One region of the Virgibacillus kekensis genome, then DNA from elsewhere that is predicted to be linked to it. Evidence: riboswitches for the same ligand, from Rfam matches in the RefSeq annotation. Region 1 holds a riboswitch; each other region holds the start of a gene.
What was found. A riboswitch is a leader RNA that binds a small molecule or an ion and turns the genes downstream of it on or off. The one in region 1 is predicted to bind S-adenosylmethionine.
Positions count from the first base shown of each region.

Region 1 (5,780 bases):
ACAATTATGAAAAGCTTTATTCTGTTGGGGCTTCAGACTTGGTTGATACGTATAGCTCCCGAATCATTTAAGAAAATCCCTTTAGTGTGAGTCGAAAAATTGAAGAAGAGGATTTAGCTGAAACGATATATATAAAGCAAATAACGCTTGCTAATTCCCAAGCGTTATTTCATATCTTGTATTTGTATGGCCTGTTAATTCTTTTGCTTACCTCTCACTATCTTCCAAACGTCTGAAGCCTTCCTGTTCAAGGTAATTGATTGCACTGTTGTACGTTTCGAAAGTGCCATCAAGCATATCACCAGCATAAATGTTCCACAAGTCAAAGTCATTAACGAGTCTCAGTGTTTCATTCTCGTCGTTTATCCATGTCTCCGGCTTAGCTTCCGATAATGATTCGATTGATTTTCTGATTATTTCGCGCAGTTCATCTTCCGAATAGCCACGTATGTTTACCATCCCTTTTGAGTCGGTAGGATAATCCTCATCAATCAGTTCTGCATATACAAAGCCGTTTCCGTTGGGATGCAGGCGGTATACCACAATTTTCTTCTCCTTCACACTTTCTTCATAATGAAAGTTGATCCGTCCGAGCGAGACATCGTTCCGCGTCAGTTCAGGAAATGATTCTATAATGGCAAGTTTCTCTTCAAATGTAAGCATAGTACCTCCAGGGATTTGTGTAATAGTCTAAACCTATTTTACCATTGTAAGGTAAAAAAATTCGAGCATTAACTGGGACAAGGTGCCTGTCCCCCTGTCCCAGGCATGATTTGTCCTTTTGCTGAATAGCATTAGTAGTAAAGTTGGTCTGGCAGGGGGAGTGTTTTATGCTGCAGTTAATTTTGGAGTTGTTTACGAGCGAGCAAACCGCAAACGATATTTTGGCGAATCAAACCACTGAACTTATTTTCATGATTTTGTTCACTGCTTTTTTCCTCACACTTTTGGTTCATTTCGGTTTATATACCAAACTAAAACGAATCAGAAATTACATAGATACTACAAATCAATTGGATATTGAACCACTGCGTACGTTTAAACAACAATACGAAGCGGCCAGGGAAAAAGAATCAATCAAACCGGAAACGTTCGTCCAGGAGAAGTTTTCCGGTTGGCGTGTATTCAACGTGCCTGTTGTGAATCTAATTAAAATGGTGCAGATGACGGTGTCCATATTTATTTTAATCGGGGTACTCGGAACTTTTATCGGTCTGACAATTTCTTTGGGAAGCATCAATGCGACCGGCAGCCAACTTGTGGAGAATGTAGCGGCAGTACTGTCAGGGATTGACGTTGCTTTTTACACCAGTATTGCTGGTATGGGACTGTCCCTGATCATGACTGTCATTACGAAGGTGTTAAATACCGAATACATGCTGACGGATATTATGCTAAAAGTCGAATCCAATCTGGAAGAAAATGAACAGCAGGGGATAAACCGTCTGATTGAGGTATCAGAGGCCATCAATAATTCTATTCAGCATCTTGAGGAAACGAACCAGAAATCATTGACAGGAATGGAAAGTGCCTTTTCTGGTTTTCAGGAGTATACTACTGGTCTGCAGCAGTCAGCAAAAGATCTGGCGCAGTTTAACGAGGGGCTTTCCAACAACCTGGAGGACTTCCAGGAGCTGTTCCATCATGTAAAAGAGGTAACCGATGGATTTGGCGATTCCACCACAAAGCTGAATGATAATTTTGATTCGTTATTTTCTTATTTTAAGAAGATGGACACCAGGAATGAGCGAATGGCTAATGCATTTGAAAATACCTTTGAGCGAGTAAAAGAAGTATCGTCTGTACAGATGGATACTCTCAATAATTTCGAGGATTCTGTCACCGAGCTGAAAAACTTTATATCCTCCATCATGGAAGAGCAGCAAGCCATCCACACCAAATTTGAAAGCCTTACACAGGTAAGTGGGGACCTTGCTAAAACAATGGAGTCACACAACAAGGAATTCAAACAGATATTTGGTAATGATGTAAGCACGAAACTGACCGGCATCATTACGCACATAGGAGAATTATCCAAGGACTTTGACCGGATCGGCGACCCAATCGGACAGTTGCCACAGGCGCTCGAAGTAATCAATCAGACGCAAAGCGACTATAAATATTTGCTGTCTGACCGTTTCGACGAGTTGAAGGATTTTAACCGCACCTTCAATAATCATTTGAAGACACATGCTGACGATTCACAGGCATTTGAACGGAAGATTCATGAGGCGACCAACACGTATGAAAGAATCGGAATGCAAAATAACCAGCTGATCAATGAAATAAACAAGACCATTTCTCAGATGAACAGCACATTCAACCAACGCGAAAATCAGATGGAAGCAAGTGTTGAGGTTTTAAAGAACACGCTTTCCAGTTATGTAGCGGGTCTGGAAGGCGCACTTGGAGGGAAGCTTGATAACGTAGGCAGGAATATCAGCGAATCAGTGGAGCGGACAAATCAAGGACTCAAGAACGAATTCCAGGAAATTCGACGGCTATCCAATGAGTTTCAGCAAAATAATTCTCGCTTTATTCAGCAGACACTTCAGGAACTTAACAGGGAAATACAAGGGCTGAACCGGCAATTAGGTAAGTTTGGCCGCCCGGTGGAAAATAATAATGTAAGGCTGAGACAGAATGACTACTAAATACCAGCGGCTTTTCAAAAGGGAACAGGACGAAGGACATTTCTGGCCATCGTTTACCGATCTGCTGACCATTATTTTGTTATGTTTTATTCTAATTTTCATTGCGATGATGATTATCAAGTCGCTGCAAATTGAAGAAATGAAAAAGACCATTGATCAAATCATGGGTGTAAGGGCAAAGCTTGTAAATGAGCTGCAGGCGGAGTTCAGTGATTCATCCCTGGGCATTGAAGTGGATGAAAAAACTGGTGCTATCATCTTTAATACAGAAATACTGTTTGCTTATGATAAATCTGAACTGAAGCCGGAGTCCTATCAGTTTTTGAATGAATTTGTCCCTAAGTATTTGGACATTTTGCTGCAGAACGGATTTGAAGACTACGTAGCTGAAATCATTATCGAAGGCCACACCGACCGTGATGGAAGCTATTTATATAACTTACAGCTTGCACAGGAGCGGGCGTACAGCGTCGCAGAATATATTTTAAGCGATGATTTTCCGTATAAAAATATTCAAAAGCACCTGCAGGAGAAACTAACGGTTAACAGCAAGTCTTTCACCGACTTTCGCAACAATGAGTCCGGTGAATACAGCGCAGCTGCTTCACGTAGAGTGGAATTTAAATTTAGGCTTAAGGATGAAGAGATCCTGGAAAAGACAAGGGAAATTTTGGCGAAATAGAAGAAAGGATTAAGGTGGTTAGTAACAGCTGGTTCTTTTTTCCGTATGCAAAGTTGTTTACTATTACGAGCAAGGAATCATTCACACGTTTGTATCCACCTTTTTACCTGGTTTGAAAAAAAATCACTTTTCTTACTTGACAGCTTTTTCTGTGTTCGATACTATTATGTACAATTATAAAAATTGAATAGTACTCTTATCCAGAGTCGGGGGAGGAAACTGGTCCTGTGATCCCGCAGCAACCTGTCATTATAACAAGGTGCTAATTCCAGCAAGCATTGCGCTTGAAAGATGAGATGGAGCTTTTTTTAAATTGACCTCTTCCTCATCGGGAGAGGTTTTTTAGTTTTTAAGGGGGGAGGTTGGAATACAGGAAAGCGTAATGTTTTAAACCAAGTAAAGTAATAAGTTTAGTACGTATTTAAATTTATTTAGGGAGAGATGAAAATGACAGTTACAAAAAACGATAGTCTGTACAAAAAATCTTATTTTAGCAGAATCACAGAATTGAAGAATTATGCGCCGGAGACATTCCAAGCTTTTTTCAACTTTAATGATCAGGCATTAGCCGATGGGAAGCTATCCGTTAAACTCAAGGAATTAATCGCCGTTGCGGTCGCCCATATCACTGGGTGCCCCTATTGCATCGAATTGCACGTAGGAAATGTGAAAAAGAACGATGCCTCGAAAGAAGAAGTGTCAGAAGCAATCTTTGTAGCGACCGCATTGAAAGCAGGCTCATCGTTCGCTCACGGAGTAAATGCCCTGAACGCATTTGACGGGGAAGGTGATGACGAGCTCTATAAAGCTTCCTACTTCAACCGGATTAAGGAGTTTTCTGGACTGAATGGTGATGCTTTCACAGCTTTTCTGGATTTTGACAAGAAGGCAGTTAAAGCCGGGAAGCTTACGGTAAAAGAAAAGGAATTAATTGCTGTGGCGTCTGCACATACAACAGGGTGTCCCTATTGCATTGACCTGCATACCAAGAATGCCAAGAAAGAAGGAGCAAGCCTGGAGGAAATCTCTGAAGCTATCTTTGTCGCAGTAGCTCTAAAAGCAGGATCGGCTATCGCGCACAGTGTCAACGCATTAAACGCTTACGATGACTAAGATAGCATTCTTGTAAAAAAAACACCTAAAAAAAGGAGACCTGCTGTATGGCTAAACAGATTCATTTAAACGGATTTATCCAGAATTCACCATCACCGCATTCAACTGGTTTATGGAAGCATGAGAAAGATGAAGGGGTTAACCATAATAGTCTTTCCTATTGGATTGACGCTGCTCAAACGCTGGAACGTGGTAAGTTTGATGCGCTTTTTATCGCTGATGTGCTTGGCACGTATAGCGTTTATGAAAACAGTCACCGTGCCGCAGCAAAAGGGGCTGTGCAGCTACCAGCCCATGACCCGCTGATACCGATATCCGCGATGGCTGCTGCCACGGAAAGCCTTGGGTTTGCACCAACCATTTCTGCTACATATGCCCAGCCCTATGCTTTAGCACGGCAGTTGTCGACGCTAGATCATTTAACTGGCGGAAGGGTCGCCTGGAATGTGGTGACATCATACCTGGAGAGCGAAGCAGTGAACCTGGGACTTTCCGGCCGTATGCCAAAAGAACTTAGATATGATCGCGCGGATGAATTTCTTGAAGTAGTTTATAAGTTGTGGGAGAACAGCTGGGATGATGAGGCTGTGGTTTATGACAAAGAAAACGATACATTCGCTGACCCGGAAAAAGTTCATTTGATTAACCATGAAGGGGAATTCTTTAACGTACCGGGACCGCATCTTGTGGAGCCTTCTCCTCAGCGGACACCAGTTTTGTTCCAGGCAGGGGCATCTCCAAAAGGAAGAGATTTTGCGGCCAAGCATGCTGAAGCTGTTTTCACAAAAAATCATTCACTGGATGCACTGAAGCAATATACAGCCGATATTCGTGAACGTACTAGACTACAGGGTAGAAACCCGGAAGATGTACTTATCTTTCCTATGATACTACCGATTATCGGATCAACGGAGGAAGAAGCATACGCAAAATATCAAGATTTAACCAGTCAGGTCAGCTATGAAGGTACAGCCGCACTTTTATCTGGCCATACTGGCATAGACTTCTCCCGATATGATCCGGATCAGTATATCGAGGACATGGAAACTGATGCTGTCCAAGGAAACCTGGATATGTATGCAAAGGACCCCAATAAAAAATGGACATTGCGTGAAGCGGTTAAAAATCATGGCCTTGGTAATGGAACCGTGAAGTTTATCGGTACCCCGGAACAAATCGCAGATAAAATCGAGGAATGGGCGAGAGAAGGCGATGTCGATGGTTTCAATATCGCGCAGACACATTCGCCAGGTACATTCCGTGAATTTGTGGATTACGTTGTCCCTGAACTCCAGAAGCGAGGAATCTATCGAAAAGAATATGAGGGTAGG
Region 1 is NZ_JBHSFU010000015.1:203,525-209,304, forward strand. Features, by position in the region: gene ACFO3D_RS18825 (DUF2268 domain-containing putative Zn-dependent protease) at 1-71, shown strand, start outside; gene ACFO3D_RS18830 (hypothetical protein) at 208-663, opposite strand; gene ACFO3D_RS18835 (MotA/TolQ/ExbB proton channel family protein) at 831-2,654, shown strand; gene ACFO3D_RS18840 (OmpA family protein) at 2,644-3,336, shown strand; SAM riboswitch class I at 3,530-3,634, shown strand; gene ACFO3D_RS18845 (carboxymuconolactone decarboxylase family protein) at 3,784-4,449, shown strand; gene ACFO3D_RS18850 (LLM class flavin-dependent oxidoreductase) at 4,497-5,780, shown strand, end outside.

Region 2 (5,780 bases), on a different contig from region 1:
AGCTCCAGAACAACAATCTTATTGCCTGAACCCTGTTCCATAACTGTTTCCTCAAACTTCTTGGATGTATTCGGTAATTGAAACATTGCCTGGAAGTCAGCTGTAACAATGCTTGTTATCGCCTGAAATCCAATTGATACTACAAATAAAACTGCTGCGATACTAAGTGCAATCCAACGCTTTTTGTTCAATCCTGGTCCTCCATTTCCTTCTGCTTAAATATGTATTCTTTACTGACAGATACGCTTGTACATTATTATCGGAGAAACTGGCTTTCACCAGTTTATAGGTAAAAGCCTTGGTTCATCCAGACACGAAAAACTATTCTTCCGGTTCCCCGTCAGCTCCCTAAATTTCATCCTGATCAGCAAGAGCTTCCTTTAAGTTACTTAAATCCTCTTTTGTCAGAGTGACACCTTTCCCCATCTTTTCTTTGTCGGGTGCCCAGTCTCTGATGTCATATTTAGGATCCCGGCCATTCCAGCTGATCAGATTCAGTTCCTTGGTCCATCCTTTTGGCGATTCACTAAGTACAGCCATTGTTTTAATAATTTCAAATTTCAGCTCCGCCACATTCCGTTCCTCCTAGTACACTTCGTAATTGTTTCCGGTTTGCTTACCATTTACACTCTTCACAAATGCACGGGCAACACGGCTTGCCGGGACAGGTTCAAATCCTGCAAAAAAATCACCAAGCCGATCCCATGATTCCTGCACGATATTCGGGCTCACACTGTTGATACGAATCCCCCGCGGCATTTCGATCGAGGCTGCTTTAACAAAAGCTTTCACCCCACCATTAGCCATTGCAGCAGACGCACCCATCGGTATCGGATCATCCATCATTACCCCGGTAGTCAGCGTAAAACTGCCGTTGTCATTAACATGTTCCATGCCAAGCAGTACCAGATTAATCTGTCCTTTTAGTTTACTTTGAATTCCTTTTTCGTTAACTTCAGGTGTCAGCTCGGAAACAGCAGAAAAATTGGCTTTTCCCGAAGCATTGATGACTGCATCCACTTTGCCGATTTCTGCATACATTTCCCGTATGCTGTCAGGCGACGTAATATCCACTGACACATCAGCACCATTACGCCCTGCCTGGATAATTTCATTGTCACCTTCTAGTGCACTGACAATCTCTTTACCTATCGTTCCAGACGCGCCTACAACAAGTATTTTCATTTGACATCAACTCCTTCACATTTTAAAAACCTTCTCCGCTTTATCTGAAATAAAGCTTCCTGCTCTGCCTGGTCCGCTTAACTTTTGGCGGCACATAACCACGGTCATATACCCTACCCTTTGACATACGACACTTCTTTAAAAATATATCCATATCACCTGTATCGTATGTCTCAAATGCTTTTAATAATATTTTAGCCGCCACCCGCGCATCCTCAAGTGCGTGGTGGTGCTCAAAGGGAATCCCATGATGATTTGCAACGGTATTAAGTTTATGGTTCATCAGGTCCGGCCATACCTGCTTTGAAATATTAACCGTGCAAAGGTACTCCATTTCTGGATAGGAAATGTTGAAATAATCCAATGTATTCCGAATCACACTCATATCAAAACTTGCATTATGTGCGACAACTATTTTACGGGATAAGTAGTCTTTAAGTTTCGGCCAGATTTCCGGGAATGTTGGTGCATCCTCCACGTCTTCTTCACGAATACCGTGAATCCGTGTATTAAATGAGCTAAAATGCATCATGGGATTTATCAGGCTGTAAAATTCATCTATAATACCTGTCTGGTCAGCAACAACAACACCGACTGCACAGGGACTGTGACGCTTTTCGTTGGCTGTTTCAAAATCTATCGAAACAAAATACATGCCAGACCTCCTTCATAGCTTTATAGGATAATTTTAACACACCTGCTGAAGGCACCTTACAAAAAAGTTTCAAAATTGTATTGACTTTCATAATACGTCCGTGTATTGTATTCATTAACCAAAAAATTGAATAACTTTCTTATCCAGAGAGGTGGAGGGACTGGCCCTGCGAAACCTCAGCAACAGATTTTTTAATACTGTGCTAATTCCAGAAGCTTAACATTAAGCTTGAAGATAAGAAGAGCGACAATTACGGAACCTACTGCCCTCTTCTTTTTTCAGAAGAGGGCTTTTTATTTTTTATCAGGCTTATTGTCAGAGCTTCCATCTTCGGAATTACACAAAAAACTAATAGAAAGAGGGAATTTTCATGTCAGTTACATTAACCAAAGCACCATTCAGAGCCGATCATGTGGGGAGCCTGCTGCGACCTGACCGGTTGCACAAAGCACGCAAACAATTTAAAGATGGAAGCATCAGTGCCGCAGCTCTTCGGGAAGTTGAAAATGAAGAAATAAAGCGTGTTGTCGACAAACAAATTGAACTAGGCCTTAGAGTAGTTAGTGATGGAGAATTTCGTCGTACATGGTTCCACCTTGATTTTCTCGAGCATTTGAATGGAATAGATGGTTATATTCCAGACCACGGCTATAAATTCATCGGCACGGAGACAGAAAAGTATGACGTACGGAATACCGGCAAAGTTTCCTTTAATCCCAATCATCCTCATATACAGGATTTTGTGGACCTGAACAAAATCGTCGACGGCCGCGCAATCGCCAAACAGACTATTCCAAGTCCAAACCAGCTGTTTAACTCCGGCATTCATAACAGCGATGTTTATCCGGATATTGAAGACTATGCGAATGATATCATCAAAGCTTATCAGGATGCCATCCAGGCATTTTATGATGCAGGTGTTCGTTACCTTCAGCTCGATGATGTTTATATTGCGGGACTGTCAGCGCCTGAAATTCCATTCAACGAAGGAAAATATTCACGCGAACAACTTATTGACTTGGCGCTTCGCGTCGTAAACGGTTCACTTGAAAACAAACCAGAAGACCTGATCGTTACTACCCATTTATGCCGTGGGAATTATCAGTCTACATGGGCTTTCGAGGGCAGCTATGCAATTATTGCACCAACATTGCTCGCAAATGAAAATGTCGACGGATTTTTCCTTGAATACGATGATGAGCGTTCCGGAAGTTTTAAGCCACTTAAACATATTCCAAATGACGGACCACAAGTCGTACTTGGATTGGTTACTTCCAAGAATGGTGAACTAGAAGATAAGGAAGCAATTAAAACCCGGATCAGGGAAGCATCTCAGTTTGTCCCGCTGGAGCAATTATGTTTAAGTCCGCAGTGTGGTTTTGCATCCACCCATCACGGAAACAAATTGACCGAGGAGGAACAGTGGAATAAATTGAAATTCGTAGTTGACCTGGCAAATGAAGTCTGGGAGAAATAAGGATTAATAAAAGCCTGCAGCGAGGAGTTCTCACTGCAGGCTATTTTCAAACCATTTATTTACTATGCTGGCAGTTCTTCGCCGGGCTTTTTTCAGTATATTTAAAGAGGTACACTAAGAGACTGACAGAAAACAGTAACTCTACCATCATGGTAAGCAAACTAGGCGTAAGCTGCATATTTTCTCCCAACATTAATATTGGCTCATTCGAATTAAAATTGAATAAAAGATGACCAAAACAATACATGCCTGTAATCCAGACAATAGTAGTTAACATATTTTTCATCGGTCTTCTCCCTCACTTTCGTTACGTTGATTTAATCCTACATCATATTAACAAATTTCCACAGGAATTGGGAGCCTTTTATTGTATTTTTTTATAAAAATTTTTGCGGGAAATTTTACACCTAATCAGATTTAGTTAAACCATTGGTGTGACGGGCTATATCGTCCACTGATAATTCACCTGAAAGGATAGTATATGCCCTGTTTCCAAATCCACATGCACTATTTTACTTTAGGACATTTCGTCTGCCGATAACACCTTCGTTTTCGTTTTTTTCTGATTAGAACAAGACTTAGTCTGCCCAGTCAGCAGCGTCCAGTGACCAATACAGCATATCTCCATCAAAACAAGTTCGTTGCATTCCTGTTTTCTCAAGGACTCGAATAGAAGCAAAGTTATCATTCAAGCATTCTGCTGTAATCTGTTTCACCGCCCCCGTTTCAAAAGCCCAGTAGATTATTCCTGCAACCGCCTCAGTGGCATAACCTTTGCCCTGATGCATTGGTGAAACACCATAACCGATTTCTACATTCCCCTTTAGATCAGGACTTCCTTTAAAGCCGATGTCTCCAACAACTTCTCTTGTTTCCTTAAGAATAATAAACCATACGCCCCATCCTTCCTCAAGAGGATCCTCATTCAGTTTTTCGAGATACTTTTCAATATGAGGTCCCATCGTATATGACTCGGAATAATGAATGAACCTTTCCTGGTCACATGCTAATAACTCCAACTTATTCGTGAAAAATTCCATCGTAACTTCCTCATTTCATCTCTCAATCTCCAGTACTTCCAGATTATATTACCATAACAGTCACTAATATTTTTCGAAAAAAACCCGGGAACAGAATCCCCGAGTTGTTTAAGCATATTCTATTTTTAATTGTCCACACCGGGACGAGAATTTTTTACAAAGAAAGCAAGAATAAATCCAATCAGTGATATCACTCCAGCAACGATAAACGAAACATTTACGCCGTGTATCTCACCACTAATTCCTTCTCCAGGAATAATATTGTTGGACATGACCGTGACAAGCAGTGCTGTCCCCACAGCCCCTGCAATCTGGCGCATCGTGTTATTCATGGCTGTGCCATGCGGAATTACATCTGGTGGCAGTTGATTAAGTCCTGCTGTAGTAACAGGCATCATAACCATTGCTACCCCAAGCATCCGAACTGCATTAACGACTGTCAGATAAACAAAGGTTGTTTCGGTTGTCAGGTTAGTGAACATAAACGTTGTCACCGTCAAGATAAATAGACCGATGATTGCCAGCCAGCGGGCTCCGAACCTGTCGAATAATCGACCAGTCACTGGGTTCATCAGCCCCATCACAACTGCACCCGGAAGAAGCATAAGTCCTGATTCAAATGCCGTGAAGCCGAGCATGTTCTGCATTAATAACGGCAAAACAACCGCCCCACCAATCATCGCCATAAACACAATCATTCCAAGAATCGTTGTCAGCGTAAATATCGAGTATTTATATATTCGGAACTCAAGTATCGGTTGTTCCAATTTCAACTGTCTTAAAATAAACCATGTAAGTGCAATCGACCCGACAATCATGGAAATGACAACCTGATTACTCGTCCAGCCGCTGCCTCCCGCGGTACTAAATCCGTACAGAAGTCCACCAAACCCAAGAGTTGAGAGCACAATTGAAAGTATATCCACCCTTGGAAACGTCTGCTTCGTAACATTTTTAAGAAGGAAATAGGCTACAATTATATCAATTAGTACGATTGGCAAGATGACGTAGAACAAACTTCTCCAATGAAAGTGGTCAACCAGATAGCCTGACAGAGTCGGTCCGATGGCCGGAGCAAAAGCAATTACTAGACCGAACATCCCCATTGCCGTGCCCCGTTTTTCAATAGGAAAAATAAGAAACAGGATTGTCTGCATTAACGGCATGATGATACCTGCCCCACCAGCTTGCGCAATCCTTCCGATCATGAGAACGGCAAAGTTGGGTGCCACCGCACAAATAGCGGTTCCAAGTGCGAATATTCCCATCGCTGAGAGAAACAGCCCACGGGTAGTAAAACGCTGAATTAAAAAAGCGGTAATAGGAATCATGATCCCATTAACCAGCATAAAGACAGATTGCAGCCACTGAACTGTATTAGCATCCAGTTTCAGATCTTGCATAATATGTGGCAGTGCTGTCG
Region 2 is NZ_JBHSFU010000007.1:79,109-84,888, reverse strand. Features, by position in the region: gene sppA (signal peptide peptidase SppA) at 1-191, opposite strand, end outside; gene ACFO3D_RS12760 (YdbC family protein) at 349-573, opposite strand; gene ACFO3D_RS12755 (short chain dehydrogenase) at 586-1,185, opposite strand; gene ACFO3D_RS12750 (3'-5' exonuclease) at 1,226-1,840, opposite strand; SAM riboswitch class I at 1,977-2,081, shown strand; gene ACFO3D_RS12745 (5-methyltetrahydropteroyltriglutamate--homocysteine S-methyltransferase) at 2,211-3,317, shown strand; gene ACFO3D_RS12740 (GNAT family N-acetyltransferase) at 3,896-4,357, opposite strand; gene ACFO3D_RS12735 (DHA2 family efflux MFS transporter permease subunit) at 4,483-5,780, opposite strand, start outside.
Region 2: another riboswitch for S-adenosylmethionine. It lies ahead of ACFO3D_RS12745 (5-methyltetrahydropteroyltriglutamate--homocysteine S-methyltransferase); the one in region 1 lies ahead of ACFO3D_RS18845 (carboxymuconolactone decarboxylase family protein).

Region 3 (5,780 bases), on a different contig from region 1:
AAAATTAATCCTAAAAAGATCGAAAGTAGACTCACTTGTATATTCTCCCCTAACCGAAGTATCACATTATGCTTAATATAGCACAAAATGACCGTTTACGTTACTCTGGAAACAACCACTCAAAAAAAGGTGATGGATTATGAAGAACGGTTATGTGCTTGTAATTGGCGGAAGTGGCATGCTCCGTAAAGTATGCCACTATCTTAACGAAAAAAACGGTGATGTTTTTGTTATCGGACGGAACCGTTCCAGACTTGAAGCTGTTAAAAATAGCGGCAGGTATCCTGAACGTTTACATGGGATTTCAGTTGATTATGAAGACAGTACCCGTTTTGGTGCCGCACTTGCGGATTTATTCAATAAACATGGGACACCGGGATTGGTTGTTTCCTGGATTCATTCCACAGCACCAGATGCGCTGCCTTTACTTAAGGATATGATAACAGAGCATGTTTTAAACGCCGATTGGAGATTATTCCATATACAGGGTAGTGCCCGTTTTTTTGAAAAAGAAAACACCTCTGTACCGGGGAATTGCCTGTACAGACGTGTTTATCTTGGTTTTATACTGGATAATGACCAGTCCCGCTGGCTGACTCATGATGAGATTTCTAATGGTGTCATTGAAGCAATCGATAGCGACCAAGAGGAGACAGTGGTCGGAACATTGGAACCGTGGGCCAAACGCCCCTAAGTTACAGGCTGTCGAGCGCTTGTTCAAGGTCAGCCCAGATGTCCTCCCATGCCTCAAGCCCGGCAGATAGCCTAATTAGCTGATCGGTTATACCCATTTCCAGTCTTGTCTCTTCCGGAACCACCGAATGGGTCATCGTTGCCGGGTGCTGAATTAATGTCTCAGCATCTCCAAGGCTGACGGCAATCTTGATGAACTTCAGGCTGTTCAGCAATCGCTGTGCATCCTTTTTGGACCCTTTGATTTCAAAAGAAACTAATCCACCACCACGCTTCATCTGCTTCTCCCGGATAGGATAATCAGAATGCTCCTCATCATTTGGATAATATACGTTTGCCACTTTAGGATGGCTGCGCAGTTTTTCAAAAAGTTTTTCAGCATTGTCACAGTGTCGATCTACTCTTATCGGCAAAGTTTTCAATCCTCTAATCAGCAGCCACGCATCAAATGGCGCCATTACTCCGCCGATATCTTTTAGCGTAGTCATTGCAACCTCATCGAGAAATTCCTTTTTCCCAACTGCCAGACCGGCAATCACGTCACCATGACCGCCAATGTATTTAGTCGCACTATGGAGCACTACATCACACCCAAGCTCCAGCGGCCGCTGCAGATATGGTGATGAAAAGGTATTATCAACAACGACTGGAATACCTTTTTCATGAGCAACTTCAGCAACCATTTTCAGGTCAATCAGCTTCATTGTCGGGTTAATCGGTGTTTCAACATAAATACACGCGGTTTCCGGCCTGACTAGCGCCCGAATTGCATCCTTGGACTCCATCGTCGAAAAATCGTGTTCAATATTGTATTTTTCTTTCATCATCGACAGCAGGCCATACGTACAGCCATACAATCCTGATGAACATAATATATGATCATTAGCTTTGGTAAGAGCAATCAGTACTGCAGAGACTGCTGCCATACCTGAGCCAAATGCCAGACCCCGCTCGCCGTTCTCAAGTTCAGCTATTTTTTCCTCCAGAATGGTTACCGTCGGATTACCCAGCCGGGTGTAAATGTAGCCCTCTTCCTCCCCGGCAAACCGCCGCTCCCCCTGCTCAGCGGTTTCAAATGTAAAGGTTGACGTCTGAAATAAAGGCGAAGCAAGACTGCCTAGCATTTCCTTGGCATCATAGCCCGCATGTATTACCGACGTCTCAAAATGGTTATATTTTTTTTCCATTCTAATATCCTCCCAGAACTGCATTTTTAAAACCCATATACTACTATTCTATTGTATTAAGGGTAAATTTGAAAGCGTTTTCTTTTATTTAGATTAGGCAGAGTTATTGCTATTTTGCCGGTTTAGTTCTAGAATTGGCTTATTTAAATGAGGACTCGCTCGGCTTCGGGGTGGTGTCGTTCGACTTTCCGGGGTGCTCGCTCGACTTTGGGCCAGCTCGCTCGAGTTCCACGTGATTCTTCCAATTTATTCATAGTTTTACAGAACGGGAGGCTTTCAGAATGAATCAGGATAGTAAGGCAGGAATATTATATGCAGCAGGAGCCTATCTACTTTGGGGTTTTCTGCCGATCTACTGGAAGCTGGTAAACGAGGTCCCACCTGGTGAAATACTCGCGCACAGGATAGTATGGTCATTTATTTTTATGATAATAGTCGTCTTGTTTGTACGAAAATGGAAGTTGTTTCTTAAAGAATGCGTGGTTATTTTAAAAGACAGGAAGAAATTAATTGGCATCACCCTGGCTTCAATCGTAATAAGTATTAATTGGTTATCATACATATGGGCAGTAAACAACGACCACGTCATTCAAGCGAGTCTGGGATATTACATTAACCCGCTCGTGAGTATTCTCCTTGGAATGATTGTGCTAAAAGAAACGCTGACACGGCGGCAGACGCTTTCGTTTGTTCTTGCAGCAATCGGCGTGACCTACCTGACTGTCAGTTACGGTGTATTTCCATGGGTGTCGCTGACTCTGGCTTTCAGTTTTGGCATGTACGGCCTGCTGAAAAAAATGGTCGATGTCGGAGCTATGTTCGGTCTAACAATAGAAACGATGATTGTAACGCCAATCGCACTTATTTTCCTGTTGGCGGTTCCGGACAGTTCCTTGTTGTCGGCCGACACCATGATTTCCGCTACTGGACTTCTGTTGTTTGGTGCAGGAGCAGTAACTGCGATCCCACTCCTGCTTTTTGCTAGTGGTGCGAAAAAAATTCCGCTCTCGATGGTCGGGTTTCTTCAGTATATCGCTCCGACCATTATGCTTATTCTAGGCGTGTTTGTGTATGATGAGACATTTTCACGTGCGCATTTAATTTCTTTTTCCCTGATATGGGTGGCTCTAATTATTTATATGGGATCTGCACAACGCCGACCACTCCGGCATAAAAGAGCTATAGAAAAATAAATTTTCAGAAATAGCTTGACGGATGACGAACTGCAGGTCTATAATGTTCATTAACTTAATAAAAAGTTACATCTCTTATCAAGAGCGGTGGAGGGAATAGGCCCTGTGAAGCCCGGCAACCTTAACGGCAAAATCATTTTGCTTAGTAAGGTGCTAAATCCTACAGGTCATTAGATCTGGAAGATAAGAGGAGGATCGGTTACATACGAAGCCCTCTTCTTAGGAAGAGGGCTTTTCTTATTTCTCCTCTTCCTCCAGATAAAGCAAAAGCGGAAGCAACCAATCAGCAACGATAAGAGCTTGAAGTGGCTAACGTGATTGCTAGTTAAAATACTAAGGAGGAATTATTAATGTCCAATTTTAATCTTCAAAATCCAGAAACTCTATTACTGCATGGTGGCCAGGAACCCGATCCTGCAACAGGATCCCGTGCGGTACCAATCTATCAGACTACTTCTTACGTTTTCAAAGACACGGAACATGCACAAAACCTGTTCGGCCTTAAGGAACCGGGCAATATTTACAGCAGGATTATGAACCCAACAGTTGATGCATTTGAACAGCGTATCTCCCTTCTCGAGGATGGGGTCGCCGCAGTCGCGACATCTTCCGGAATGGCCGCAATCACCCTGGCAATTTTAAATCTTGCCAGCAATGGTGATGAAATTATCGCTGACAGCAATCTTTATGGCGGAACATATAACTTATTTGCGAACACACTTCCGCGTTACGGAATCAATGTTATTTTTGTCGACGGTACAAAGCCGGACAGTGTTCGGAACGCCATTACTCCAAATACAAAAGCAATTTTTGGCGAAATCATTACCAATCCAAGTCTGAATGTATTTGACGTAGAGACAATTGGGGAAATTGCCCATGAAAATAACATTCCGCTTATCATTGACAATACTTTTGCCACACCATATGTAACAAAGCCACTTTCCTGGGGAGCAGATATTGTTGTTCACTCAGCTACCAAATGGATTGGCGGTCATGGAACAGCCATTGGCGGCATCGTTGTAGACGGTGGAAGATTTGACTGGGGCAACGGTAAATTCCCTCAGTTTACCGAACCGGATCAAAGCTACAATGGTCTACGCTATGTCGACGTTGGACCGGCAGCGTTTGCCACCAAACTAAGGGTCCAGCTGCTCCGCGATATCGGTGCATGCCTGAGCCCGCAAAATGCCTTCCTGCTTTTACAGGGACTTGAGACACTGCATCTGCGGATTGAGCGTCATAATAAAAATGCACAAGAAGTGGCTGCCTACCTGCAGGAACACCCAGCAGTTGAGTGGGTCAACTACCCGGGGCTTAGCGACCACCCATCAAACCAGTTAGCTGAAAAATACTTTCAGAATGGCTATGGATCTATTATCACATTCGGAATCAAAGGCGGCCGTGATACAGGCAGAAAATTGATTGACAGCATTACTCTCTGGTCACATGTTGCCAATGTCGGAGATGCGAAATCACTTATCATCCATCCTGCTTCAACTACACACCAGCAGCTTGGACCGGAAGACCTTCAGAAAAGCGGTGTTACGGAAGAACTTGTTCGTCTTTCTATTGGCCTTGAATCAACGAAAGATATACTGGCAGATTTGGATCAGGCGATCAGCAAAGCAACAGGTGAGGATGAAACATTCCAAACAACTGAGGAAGATGCAATCAACTGGCTGCTTTCCTCTCCATTTGCACGTGAAGACGGCGGAATCCGGAAAAAAACTGTAGCAGTATATGGCTTGGATAAACCGGTTGGCGATTTCGCTGACAAAATTAAAAAACTTGGTCAGTTTGGTTATGACATAGTGCCTGTTGGCCAATCAGGTGAAGAAATAGTTGGCAAACAGCCAGTGGAACAACTTAACGATATTCCATCGCCTGTTGACGCGGTACTAGCTTCCAATACGCCGCTCCCAGCAGAACTAATCGAACAGTTCATTAATAAGTCAGGAAAAATACTATGGGTTGAGAATCCGGATGGCAGCGACCAGACACTTCAACATGCAGAGGCGGCAGGAATTACTACTATTAGCGGAAAAAACGCTTATGATGAAGCGGTGCGTATCCGGTCCAACGGCAAACAGAAAGTATTAACACAAGTCTAAAACATGGGGGTGGGCGAGATGCTCAGCATTAATCAAACATCACAAACAGGGCGTGCAGCAGTCGGCCCACTCAAACTGGAATCTGGAATAGTACTTGAGGATATAACCTTACAGTACGAAATGGCGGGGCCAAGTCATGCGCCAGTCATCCTGGTATGCCATGCATTAACAGGAAACCATCAAGCAATCGGGACGGAAGAGCACCCTGGCTGGTGGAGCGGATTAATTGGCCCCGAAAAATATATTGACACAGAAAAGTACCGGGTTCTTACATTTAATGTTTTGGGAGGATGTGACGGATCAACAGGACCAGCATCCACCAATCCTCAAACAGACCTGCCTTTTCGTACTTCTTTTCCAGAAATCACGGTCCGGGATATGGTTCATGCACAATTTCAGGCACTGGATTACTTAAATATAACTTCAATTGATACGGTTATTGGCGGTTCTCTTGGTGGTATGCAGGCGATGGAATGGGCGCTCCTTTATCCGGAGACGGTCGAGAAGCTGATAATCCTAGCTTCCACGCCTGTCTTTTCCTCCTACGGGATAGCGTTCAATCACATTGCCAGTTCAGCCATCAAAAATGATCCCTC
Region 3 is NZ_JBHSFU010000004.1:789,537-795,316, forward strand. Features, by position in the region: gene cls (cardiolipin synthase) at 1-35, opposite strand, end outside; gene ACFO3D_RS08025 (Rossmann-fold NAD(P)-binding domain-containing protein) at 140-694, shown strand; gene megL (methionine gamma-lyase) at 696-1,880, opposite strand; gene rarD (EamA family transporter RarD) at 2,162-3,073, shown strand; SAM riboswitch class I at 3,146-3,263, shown strand; gene ACFO3D_RS08040 (PLP-dependent aspartate aminotransferase family protein) at 3,424-5,184, shown strand; gene metX (homoserine O-acetyltransferase MetX) at 5,203-5,780, shown strand, end outside.
Region 3: another riboswitch for S-adenosylmethionine. It lies ahead of ACFO3D_RS08040 (PLP-dependent aspartate aminotransferase family protein); the one in region 1 lies ahead of ACFO3D_RS18845 (carboxymuconolactone decarboxylase family protein).